One region of the Peribacillus sp. TE19612 genome, then DNA from elsewhere that is predicted to be linked to it. Evidence: riboswitches for the same ligand, from Rfam matches in the RefSeq annotation. Region 1 holds a riboswitch; each other region holds the start of a gene.
The links. Region 1 has a riboswitch for S-adenosylmethionine ahead of ACZ9AO_RS01525 (Na+/H+ antiporter NhaC family protein). Riboswitches for the same ligand answer to the same signal wherever they lie in the genome.

Region 1 (3,122 bases):
GACATGGGATGGCGGCAACTCCAATTCGGTCTTACTAGAAAGAGCGTTTCTTTTCGTATCGACTGTTGGGGCTTTCCTTAATGTTATCTTCAGTATTGAAGCGAAAAACCTTTAAAGCGCCCAGACTGTCCATGAATCATTCATGGACAGTTTTTTGCGCCTCCTTCACAAGGATTCATGGTCCCAGGCATTGCTTCGTTCGACTAACCATTTAAAGTATAAAGGCATGTAGATTTTCCATGACTCTGCTAAGTTCAATACTGATACTTGTGGGTTTTTGGTTTATAATAACAACCATCTAGCCTTTTGAGGAGGGATTCCATGAATGAATATAAAGTAACGGTTAGGAATGGCAGTACCTTAATTTTGTCGGAAATCATTAAAGCTGAAGATGAAAGAGAAGTCCTTGGCACTCTTTTGATTTCCAGCGAATTATTTAATCAACCATTTACTGATATCAGGATTTTAGAACGCTGATTTGTGACTGCCCGTTCCATTTGATACACTGTAATAAATCTTAATACGGTGGCGATATTATGTGTGGACGTTTCACTCTTTTCACTGACATAGAAGAAATAAAAGAACGGTTTGATATTCAAGGGTCATTTGATGAGGAATACCAATTCAGCTACAATATTGCTCCCTCCCAATCCGTGCTCTCCGTCATTAATGACGGGGTAAGGAATCGGCTTGGATATCTTCGGTGGGGACTCATTCCTTTCTGGGCAAAAGACGAAAAAGCGGGCTACAAAATGATCAATGCCAGAGCGGAAACCATTGCTGAGAAAGCAAGCTTCAGGAATGCGTATAAGAAGAAGAGATGCTTGATAATCGCTGACTCTTTTTATGAATGGAAGAAGACACCAGAAAGAAAAATACCGATGCGAATAAAACTGAAGAATCATGCTCCATTTGGAATGGCCGGTCTCTGGGAATCCTGGAAATCTCCTGAAGGCATCAGCATCTATTCGTGCTCCGTTATAACAACTGTGCCAAATGAGCTAATGACCAGCATTCATGACCGCATGCCTGTCATCCTAAAACCAGAAGATGAAAAAGATTGGTTGAATCCTTCCATTAATGATCCTGCATATCTGCAACGGTATTTAAAGTCATTCGATTCGGAACAGATGGAAGCATTTGAAGTATCGACTGATGTAAACTCGACTAAAAATAATACACCTAACCTAATCCAACAAATTTGCTGAGAGTTCATTAGATTTCTCAGAATGTAGACAACTCGGTGGAAATCGAGTTTGTCTGCATTTTTTTATGGTTTATACAATTTGACGTTGCCTCCAGGACTCGCTTTTCCCGCAGAAATCTCGCACCCCCGCTCCAATCAACTTAGATCTCTTTATAAACAGTAAGGAGTACATGTGAAACACTTTAAAAATTACCCCTTGCGAAAATAGGCGAAATGCTGTACTGTTATATTTGCTTTTCAAAACGACTTTCGATGTCACGAACTCAGGCAAGTTCCAGCGTGGTACTTTTCTGGCAGGCATCGTAATTTTTGATAAATTATATAATGTAATCTTCTTATCAAGAGAGACGGAGGGACTGGCCCGAAGATGTCTCGGCAGCGGACTTAAATGGAGTGCTGTGCCAAATCCAGCAGGCTGATTTTCGCCTGAAAGATAAGGAGGGTGTTTTTTATAAATTAAAAGACCTCTTCTTGTTGTTAAATAGAAGGGGTCTTTTTTATGCCAGTTTTTTGCTACAGCTCCATGACTGGATAATCAGGTAGGTTCAAATTGGAGTTATTTGCGAAAACTGTTAATAGAATAAGAGCTGTGACACATGTCGCGGGAAAAATAAAAAGAGGTGTACATCATGAGTGCAAACAATAAAGGGAATCCATGGGCATTGATCCCATTTGTCGTATTTTTAATTTTATTTATTGGGTCCGGAATCATCACTAAAGATTTTTATTCATTTCCGGTGATTGTAGCGATATCCATTGCATCGGCAGCTGCATTGGCGATGAATCGGAAAGAGACATTCAATGAAAAGGTTGATATCTTCTGTAAAGGTGCCGGTGACGCCAATATTATGTTAATGGTAATCATTTTCCTTTTAGCCGGAGCTTTTTCCGAAGTTGCCAATGGTATGGGGGCAGTTGAATCAACAGTGAATCTTGCCTTAGCTGTTTTTCCCCAAAATCTATTAATGGTAGGAATTTTCATCATCGCTTGTTTTATTTCACTATCCATGGGGACAAGCATGGGAACGATTGTTGCCCTGGCACCTATTGGGGTTGGAATTAGTGAGCAAACAGATATTTCGCTTGCCCTTTCAATGGCGGCCGTTATTGGTGGTGCGATGTTTGGGGATAATCTTTCATTCATTTCAGATACGACAATCGCTGCAGTCCGAACTCAGGGAACGAAAATGAAGGATAAGTTTAAAGTGAATTTTTTCATCGTTTTACCTGCAGCCATCATCACATGTGCCATCCTAGGAATTTTAACGATGGGTGAACAAGCTGACATTTCCCAACAGTCTTATGATTGGGTGAAGATTCTTCCTTATCTTTGCGTATTGGTCACTGCATTGGCAGGAGTCAATGTGTTCTTGGTCCTTTCGATCGGAATCGTATTTGCCGGAATTATCGGGTTGGCGGATGGAAGTTATCAACCGTTGGGTGTCATCCAAAAAGTTGGAGAAGGAATGGCTGGAATGTATGAAATTTCCTTCCTTGCCATTTTAATTGCAGGTATGGTAGCTGTAATCAAACATAATGGCGGTATCGATTTTCTACTCCACCTTGTGACGCGAAATAGCAAATCGAAAAAAGGGGCGGAATTCAGCATTGCGGGGCTTGTTGGTTTGACGAACCTTTCAACGGCAAATAACACGATTTCGATTATCATTGCCGGGCCACTTGCCAAAAATATTGCTGAAAAATATGGAATTGATCCGCGGAAATCGGCGAGCGTCCTTGACATTTTTGCATGTTGTATCCAAGGGTTGATCCCATATGGAGCACAACTGCTTGTTGCAGCAGGGGTAGCAAAAATTTCTCCGTTAAGCATCTTGCCGTATTCATATTACCCAATCCTGATTGGACTTTGTGGCATCATTGCAATCCTGATTGGTTTTCCACGGTTTCAGCCGGG
Region 2 (3,122 bases), on a different contig from region 1:
CTTCGAAACATTGAGTGTTCATGGCGGTCTGCAAGCTGATGAAACAGGTGCCCGTGCCGTTCCTATCTACCAAAGCAATGCATACTTGTTCAAAGACACCGACCATGCAGCGAATTTATTTGGCCTAAAGGAGAATGGCTATATATATACACGGCTTCATAATCCCACGGTCAGTGTTTTTGAGGAAAGGATGGCCTTATTGGAAGGCGGTATCGGCGGATTGGCAACAGCAAGCGGAATGGCCGCCATCTCACTTTCAATCCTGAATATCGCTGCTGCAGGGGATGAGATTGTTTCTGCCTCTACATTATATGGCGGTACGTATAACCTTTTTGAAAATACTCTTCCTAAATATGGGATCAAAGTGAAGTTCGTTTCTCCCGATGATCCTGAAAACTTCAAAAGGGCGATTACGCCAAGAACTAAAGCCATTTTTGCTGAAACGATCGGAAATCCAAGTTTGAGGGTACTTGATATTGAAGCGGTAGCGGAAATCGCCCATGAAGCCGGCATACCTTTAATCATTGATAATACCTTCGCGACACCGTATCTTTGCAGACCGATTGATTTTGGAGCGGATATTGTCATCCATTCCGCTACAAAATGGCTTCTTGGAAATGGAACGACGCTAGGCGGTGTCATCGTGGATGGAGGGAAATTCGATTGGAACTCGCCAAACTACCCTGGCTTCACGGAGCCTGACCCAAGTTACGACGGTCTGGTATACGCCGAGGCAGTTGGACCTGCCGCATTCATAACGAAAGCCAGAGTCCAGTTGCTCCGTGATTTGGGTCCTGCACTAAGTGCCCAAAGTGCATTCCAGTTTACGCTTGGACTTGAAACGCTGCATGTAAGGATGAAAGAGCATCTATCGAACACCAAGTCTGTCATAAACTATTTAAAAAACCATCCTGCCGTGACCTGGGTTTCACATCCTGGTGATGAGGATCATCCCGATAAAGCCCTTGCGGATAAATATTTGCCAAAGGGAGCTGGATCTGTCGTGACATTTGGGATTCAAGGTAATCGCGAAGCTGGGGCAAAACTTATCAATTCGGTGGAATTATGGTCCCATGTGGCGAATGTAGGGGATGCGAAGAGCTTGATCATCCACCCAGCCAGTACGACCCATCAACAATTGAATGAGGCGGGTCTTGCGAAAGCGGGTGTAAGTGCCGATCAAGTCCGATTATCGATTGGGATTGAAAATGTAGAAGACTTAATAGAAGATTTGGAGCAGGCAATTGAAAAAGCGACGAACATCGTCTCCTTGACTTCCAAAACGCTTTAAGCAAAGTTCCTGTTCATTCTTGAACTAGAAATAATATACATTGCGCTCCTTTTTTATCTATGATAAAATTTCTCCATACTAAAGAACTTAATGATGTACAAATATTCTATATATTAGCTCTTATCAAGAGAGGTGGAGGGATGTGCCCGATGAAACCCGGCAACCGACAAGGAGATTTCCTTGGAAAGGTGCCAATTCACACAAAGTTTAATCACTTTGGAAGATGAGAGGAAGGCCTGTTTCTTCACCTGCCTTTCTGCTCATGCAGAAAGGTTTTTTCTATTTTAATTGGGAAAACTTTTACATGATAGGAGAAACAGACTAATAATGTAGAGAAATCAACTAAGTTCATAGGTTTTATTGGATAAAAGAGGTGAGGGTTAATGATAACATTGACGAAAGTCAGTAAGCTGTTCCGAACAGGAAAAGGAAACAGTGAGACGATCAAGGCTGTAAATAATGTGAATGTTGAAATAAATAAAGGCGAGATTTTCGGGATCATCGGTTACAGTGGAGCGGGGAAAAGTACTTTGATCAGAATGCTCAATGGATTGGAAACACCGACAGAGGGATCCGTTGTGGTGGCTGAAAAGGAAATTTCAAAAATTAAAGGGGCTCAGCTCCGTAAGGCCCGTCAAGAAATCAGCATGATTTTCCAACATTTCAATCTATTATGGTCAAGGACCGTTCAGGAGAATATATCTTTCCCGTTGGAAATTGCAGGAGTTTCTAAACCTGAACGCACCAAGCGTGTGAACGAATTGATCAAGTTAGTCGGACTTGAAGGCAGGGAAAAGGCCTATCCTTCGCAATTAAGCGGAGGGCAAAAGCAAAGGGTGGGAATAGCCAGGGCTCTGGCAAATGACCCTAAAGTGCTGCTGTGTGATGAAGCGACTTCTGCATTGGATCCGCAGACTACCGACTCCATACTCGAATTGCTTGTTGACATCAATCAGCGTTTGGGATTGACGATCGTCTTGATTACGCATGAAATGCATGTAATACGTAAAATCTGCCATCGCGTCGCCGTGATGGAAAGCGGGCAGGTTGTTGAACAAGGTCCTGTCCTGGATGTCTTCAAGAATCCTAAAGAACAAATGACGAAGCGTTTCGTCCAACAGGTAACGGAACCAGAAGAAACGAAAGAAACGATGGACCATTTGCTCGAACGCTATCCAGCAGGCAAAGTGATTCAATTGACCTTTGTAGGTGATCATGCAGAAAGCCCATTGATCACCAAGCTTGTACGTAACTTCGAGTTGGATGTCAATATCGTTCAAGGTAAGATATCCCAAACAAGAAGCGGTTCATATGGAACATTGTTTATCCATCTAGATGGCAAAGAGGATGAAATGCTCCGCGCAATCGAATTCATTAAAGCACAGCAGGTAGGCGTGGAGGTGATTACTCATGCTTGAAGAATTATTGCCGAATGTTGATTGGGAAGACATCATTGAAGCTACGAAAGAAACGCTTTACATGACAAGCGTCTCTGTAGTGGCAACCTTTTTTATAGGCATAATACTAGGATTGACCCTTTTCCTGACAGGGAAGGGTAATATGTGGCAAAACCGGGCTGTCAACGGAGTCATGAGTGCTGTCGTCAATATATTCCGTTCCATTCCATTTCTTATTTTGATCGTGCTGCTCATTCCTTTCACTAAAGCGCTTGTCGGTTCCATGATCGGTGAGAACGCTGCACTGCCGGCACTTATTATCGGTGCGGCCCCATTTTATGCGCGTATGGTTGAAATCGGACTTCGTGAAATCGATAAAGGTGTAATTGAAGCCGCTAAATCGATGGGGGCAAAAACGAGCACGATCATTTGGA
Region 3 (3,122 bases), on a different contig from region 1:
TAAGGAGCCGCGTAAAAGATTAGCGGAACAATGGCCGCATTCGTTCCGATCGCACTGCCGACAATCATTCTTGTAAACGGAATGAGTGCTACAAGCAAGATGATGAAAGGAACGGACCGCAGGATATTGATGATCGGGTTCAATACATTAAAAATCCATTTATTCTCCAGGATGTGACCCTTTCTTGTAATGACAAGCAGGATACCGAGCGGAAGCCCGATCAATCCGGAAAATATCAATGAGATGGCTACCATATAAAGTGTGTCACCGAAAGCTGTCGACAGCTGCTCTGCCGTTATTTCCATTCCCCAAAGCGTATTACCCATTTATACTTGCACCTCCTGGACGAGAATCCCCTCATCTTTAATATATTGATAAGCCTTGTCGACCTCATTTTTGCTCCCCGTCACTTCAATGATCAAATTCCCGAAAGGAGTTTCCTGGATTTCAGAAATATTGGCTGATAAGACACTTAAATGAACATCATATTTCTTCGAGATGGTTGAAAGTAAAGGAGTACCCGAAGTAGTTCCAATAAAATTAATTTTCCAAATAATCGGGATATGGGACCCTATGCTTTTTAAGAAACTTTGTGGAATTTCGTCATGTATGACCGTTCTCACGAAGTTTTTTGCAATATCCGTTTGCGGCTTGGCAAAAACTTCGAAAACCGAACCTTGTTCAACGACGCAGCCGCCCTCCATGACCGCTACCTTATTGCAAATTTCCCGAATGACAGACATCTCATGAGTGATTAGCAAAATGGTGATATTGTATTCTTTATTAATTTTTTTTAATAGCTGCAGAACTGCACTCGTTGTTTGTGGATCCAATGCCGACGTAGCTTCATCACACAATAAGATCGATGGATTCGTAGCCAATGCCCTCGCAATGCCGATCCGCTGCTTTTGCCCGCCGGATAATTGTTCCGGATAACTCTTTGCTTTGCTCGATAAGCCAACGAACTCCAACAGCTCGCCTACACGTTTTTGAATTTCCTTAGCTGGAGTAGTTCCCGATAAAACCAGCGGCATGGCAATATTATCAAAAACAGTTTTTGAGTTTAGTAAGTTGAAATGCTGAAAGATCATCCCGATTTTTTTCTTTTCTGCCCGTAATTCCTTCGGGCTTAATTTGGTTAAATCCTTGCCCCCAACAACCACCGAACCATCTGAAGGATGTTCAAGCAAATTGACCAACCTGATCAACGTACTCTTTCCGGCCCCGCTATAACCGACTACCCCGAATATATCCCCCTTTTCCACTGTCAAATCAATGCCCTTCAAAGCCTCGACAGTCTGTTTCTTTGTTTGATAAACCTTTTTAACACCTTGAAACTCAATCATCCAATCTCCCCCCATGCTGTTTATTTGTACGAATTCCTTATCCAGAGAGAAGAGCTTTGCAACGCTTCATAATGATAGGGTTAAATTCTGTCAAACTTACGAGTAAATCTGCGAAATTCACGAGTAAATGCACCAAACTCACGAGTAATTGCGCCAAACTCACGAGTAATTACGTGAAACTCACGAGTAACTGCGCCAAACTCATGAGTAATTACGTGAAACTCACGAGTAATTGCGCCAAACTCACGAGTATTGCGCGAAACTCACGAGTAATTGCGCCAAACTCACGAGTAATTGCGCCAAACTCACGAGTAATTGCGCCAAATTCACGAGTAAATGCACCAAACTTACGAGTAAATCTGCGAAATTCACGAGTAAATGCACCAAACTCACGAGTAATTGCGCCAAACTCACGAGTAACTGCGCGAAACTCACGAGTAATTACGTGAAACTCACGAGTAATTGCGCCAATTCTCCAAATAACCATATACATTTTGAATAAACAAAAGAGGCCTCTTCCGTCATCAGACAGAAGAGGCCTCTTTTAGACATAAAAAAGAGTAAACTCTTAAATTAATTATCTAAGAAAAGCTCCTTCTTATCTTTCAAACTTTCGTCCGTTGGAATTAGCACAGTATTTTTACAAAAGTAAAAACCCGCTGCCGAGGTATCATAGGGCCAAGTCCCTCCACATCTCTTGATAAGAATTAACGTTATATTTAATTATGTCCTTCACTATATATTCTAATTTCGCTAAAGTCAACCATATTTTTCATCGCGATAAATAGTTTCATAGTATAGTGAATCGACACTTTTTAATTATATCAATATAATGATTTGCTCATTCTCCATACAGGGTATTTTTCATTTTCTTCCCTAATCTTCACCATGCCTGAATTCGTATATAAAGAAATCGCCCTTTGATTATCCGGAGAAACCCTTAAATGATATTCGGATACATTAAATTGCCTGAAAAAGTTTTCTGCGTAGCGAACCAATTCCTTGCCAAGGCCTTTACTGCGGTATTCGGGAATAAGATAAAATAGATTCACATAGCCAATTTCAGTTCCTTCATACTCCCGAATTTGAAGTTCCATTTGTCCAATCGGTTCTTGGTCCTTTTCAATGATCACCTGTCCATCCGGAAATTTGCGGACCCTTTCTTCCATTCGTTGCAGATATGCATGTTCATCTCCAAAACCAGCATCAGTTCCAAAACTTACAACAAAGGAATCTTTCCGGAAATTAATGATAGTATCTTTATCTTTGTCCGTATCAATGGTACGAAAAATCAACTTCATCCACCCTTATCATTTTAGTGAAATAGTTTTCAAGCAGGAAAAACTTTCTTTTTCATAAATAAAAGGCTTAAAGAGGCCCTTTTGTTTTTGTGCCTTGATGAAAAAACATCTGCCATCTTCCATTCGCACATTTCCAGATTGAACTTCTTAAGGTATGTTCCAGCTTATCTTCATCAAAAATCCGGTATGTAGTTAACACGGTATCATCAGACAATGGATGCATCTCAAATTGACTTAATGTCATGTTCACCGCTCCGGCTCCCTCTTGACCCATAAAATCGCTTTTTGACCATATGTTACCCGAACTGCCGAACTCAAAGAAATCATCTTTCAATAAGGATGAAAGCACTTCTGGGGATGTACGAACTTCAGATTTTAACAATTTCTCCTCCAGCTGATACAAATGCTCTTTTAACAATGAAGATTCCCTGTCCATTCATCTTATCCTCCTTTTTCAACCATTTCCCTCGAAGAA
Region 4 (3,122 bases), on a different contig from region 1:
CGATCCGATTTGCCCGGCAGAAGAAACTGATGAACTTAATCAACTTTTACAGCAAGCTGGCGCTACAGTTGAAGTTCAGTGGGAAAATTACGGTCATCAGTTGACACGTTCAGAGGTTGATGCAGCAGGTTTATGGTTTCAAAAGAACTTTTTATAAGAATGAGAGGGAATGAAGATGATTTCTGTTAATCCTGAAAGTTTGACTGAACGGGATAATTATAAGTTTTTGACTGGAAGCATTATACCGAGACCTATAGCGCTGGTTACGACACAATCCGAAACCGGTACAATCAATATAGCGCCGTTCAGCTTTTTTAACATAGTCAGTTCAAATCCTCCGATGATTTCCATTTCTGTTCAACGGAAAGAAGGAGTTTCAAAGGATACAGCCCGAAATGCAATTCAAACAGGTGAGTTCGTTGTTCATATCACTGACGAAAATAATGTTGCTGATGCAAATCGAACGGCCAAGGAACTCCCATCTGAAGAAAGTGAATTGGGTCTTACTAATTTCACGCTGGCTGTTAGTGATAAGGTATCCGTACCAGGATTGGAAGAAGCGAAGGTGCGGTTCGAATGTACATTAGAGCAATCGATTCCATTGGCAGGTTCCAAGAATAAACCTGGTTGTGATTTACTGATAGGGAAAATAGTCTGTTATCATATAGAGCAAGATATTTATCATAATGGCCGTATTGACCCGAACGGGCTAAAACCTGTAGCGAGATTAGCCGGTCATACTTATACAAAACTAGGGGAATTATTTGAAATAGAACGTCCTTAAGGAAAAAGAAAAAAATGGCGACAATCTTTTAAGATGTCGCCATTTCAGTTTGTAGACAAAAGGGGTTCGGAATTAAAAAATTCTGGACCCCTTTTGAAATTCCCTATGAATACATATCTTTCACCAAGTCATAAATGAAAGTGAAGTCAATGGCAGCCTCCATTTTAAGAACCAAATGGTTCGGTGGCACCAGTTGATCTAAAGTAATCAGTTCAAGTTGATCTCGCTGAATAGAATCATGAAAGATCCTCATCACCTCAGGTTCTAATACTTCTATTTTAAAACAAAAATGACTCTAGGCAAAAGTGTTCTATCAAAAGGTAAGACAAAGCTGATTGGAACGGAAGGTGCGAGACTCCTGCGGGAAAAGCGCGTCCAGGGGAGACCCCGCAGGCGCAAGCCGAGGAGGCTCCCCGACCGCCCGCGGAAAGCGAGTGCCCTACGTTCCAATCAACGTCCAAATGGCGACAATCTTTTAAGATGTCGCCATTTTTAAGACCAACATGACCCCGGTTAGTTTTATTTGCCATTATAATACGCTTAGCGCTTGTTCCAAAAACAATTTAATATTAATGCCCCAGCCATGATCGTTAGCATTTAAAAGGAAGTCTTTACATTCCGAAACAAAACTTGACAATTTTTTCATAGATTGATAAAGTTATAAAAAAATAATTTCTTATCCAGAGAGGTGGAGGGACTGGCCCTATGAAACCTCAGCAACAGGTCTACATAGACACTGTGCTAATTCCAGGGGGTGAAACCTTGATAGATAAGACCGTACGTGTTTATTTGTCAGTAACGCACTCTTTTTTAGAGTGCGTTTTCGTTTTTTCTGGATGCAAGATTAAGGAGAGTTAGTATGGAGAACAAAAGGAAGCATGATTTTCAAAGGCAAATGCAAGCACGGCATATAATAATGCTATCGCTTGGCGGGGTGATTGGAACTGGTTTATTCTTAAGTTCGGGTTATACGATTCAACAGGCTGGTCCGTTCGGAACCATCCTTTCGTATCTGATTGGTGCATTAGTGGTTTATCTAGTCATGCTATGTCTAGGTGAACTGTCAGTGCATATGCCCGAGACAGGTGCTTTTCATAGTTACGCAGCCAAATACATCGGACCAGGGACAGGGTATACAGTAGCCTGGTTGTATTGGCTAACCTGGACTGTTGCACTAGGTTCGGAATTCACGGCTGCAGGATTGTTGATGCAGCGATGGTTTCCATCAATCAGTGTCTGGATATGGAGTGCTCTATTTGCCATTTTGGTCTTGGCATTAAATGCGTGGACCGTTAAGTTTTTCGCTGAATCCGAATTCTGGTTTGCGTCTATTAAGGTATTTGCTATTGTGATATTCATTATTCTGGGAGCTGCGGCAATGGTAGGTTTTATTCCAATGATTAACGCACAATCAGCTCCGTTATTTTCCAATGTTACAAGTGCAGGTTTATTTCCAAATGGTGCTTTTGCCATTCTAATGACAATGCTCGCTGTGAATTTTGCATTTTCTGGAACTGAATTGATCGGAGTTGCAGCTGGAGAAACTGTGAATCCGGAAAAAACGATTCCAAAGGCAATCCGTATGACATTATGGAGATTGATTATCTTTTTTGTAGGTACCATCGTTGTTTTATCCGCATTATTGCCTGTTTCGGATGCAAGCGTATTAGAGAGCCCCTTTGTTGCCGTTCTAGAACGAATTGGAGTGCCATATGCAGCGGATATTATGAACTTTGTTATATTAACTGCCATTTTGTCTGCTGCAAACTCAGGACTATATGCCTCATCCAGGATGCTTTGGTCACTTGCAGATAAGAAAACTATTTCACCAATATTTGCAAAATTGACAAAACGGGGTGTTCCCTTGAATGCAGTCCTTTTCAGTATGCTGGGCGGTGTTTTAGCACTTTTCTCGAGTATTATTGCGCCGGATACTGTATATATAGTGCTTGTATCCATTTCTGGACTAGCCGTGGTTATAGTTTGGATGAGTATTAGCGCGTCACAGTTTCTATTTCGCAGACGATATATAAACGAAGGAAACTCAGTTAATGATTTGGCTTATCATACACCATTATATCCATTCGTACCAATCGTTTCATTTATGCTATGTCTTGCTTCTTGCATAGGAATTGCATTTGATCCTACACAAAGAATTGCACTATATTGTGGCATTCCGTTTATTTTGTTTTGCTATGTAAGTTATTATCTGACACAAACTTTAAGAAAAGAGGAGTAGACAATGAAGAATAAAATTAACCCAATTGAAGCAATTTTACGAGATCATTCAGTCATGATTTTGGACGGAGCTTTAGCTACAGAGCTTGAAAGTCATGGT

Region 2: another riboswitch for S-adenosylmethionine. It lies ahead of ACZ9AO_RS15420 (methionine ABC transporter ATP-binding protein); the one in region 1 lies ahead of ACZ9AO_RS01525 (Na+/H+ antiporter NhaC family protein).
Region 3: another riboswitch for S-adenosylmethionine. It lies ahead of ACZ9AO_RS17590 (hypothetical protein); the one in region 1 lies ahead of ACZ9AO_RS01525 (Na+/H+ antiporter NhaC family protein).
Region 4: another riboswitch for S-adenosylmethionine. It lies ahead of mmuP (S-methylmethionine permease); the one in region 1 lies ahead of ACZ9AO_RS01525 (Na+/H+ antiporter NhaC family protein).

What each region holds. Positions count from the first base shown of each region.
Region 1 covers NZ_JBWCCL010000001.1:321,705-324,826, forward strand. Annotated here, with positions in the region: gene ACZ9AO_RS01515 (hypothetical protein) at 322-477, shown strand; gene ACZ9AO_RS01520 (SOS response-associated peptidase) at 537-1,208, shown strand; SAM riboswitch class I at 1,540-1,647, shown strand; gene ACZ9AO_RS01525 (Na+/H+ antiporter NhaC family protein) at 1,837-3,122, shown strand, end outside.
Region 2 covers NZ_JBWCCL010000008.1:101,328-104,449, forward strand. Annotated here, with positions in the region: gene ACZ9AO_RS15415 (O-acetylhomoserine aminocarboxypropyltransferase/cysteine synthase family protein) at 1-1,291, shown strand, start outside; SAM riboswitch class I at 1,409-1,521, shown strand; gene ACZ9AO_RS15420 (methionine ABC transporter ATP-binding protein) at 1,675-2,709, shown strand; gene ACZ9AO_RS15425 (methionine ABC transporter permease) at 2,702-3,122, shown strand, end outside.
Region 3 covers NZ_JBWCCL010000009.1:253,680-256,801, forward strand. Annotated here, with positions in the region: gene ACZ9AO_RS17580 (methionine ABC transporter permease) at 1-305, opposite strand, end outside; gene ACZ9AO_RS17585 (methionine ABC transporter ATP-binding protein) at 327-1,346, opposite strand; gene ACZ9AO_RS17590 (hypothetical protein) at 1,558-1,839, opposite strand; SAM riboswitch class I at 1,942-2,053, opposite strand; gene ACZ9AO_RS17595 (GNAT family N-acetyltransferase) at 2,171-2,641, opposite strand; gene ACZ9AO_RS17600 (nuclear transport factor 2 family protein) at 2,715-3,083, opposite strand.
Region 4 covers NZ_JBWCCL010000007.1:97,074-100,195, forward strand. Annotated here, with positions in the region: gene ACZ9AO_RS14050 (alpha/beta hydrolase) at 1-157, shown strand, start outside; gene ACZ9AO_RS14055 (flavin reductase family protein) at 176-784, shown strand; SAM riboswitch class I at 1,458-1,560, shown strand; gene mmuP (S-methylmethionine permease) at 1,644-3,023, shown strand; gene mmuM (homocysteine S-methyltransferase) at 3,027-3,122, shown strand, end outside.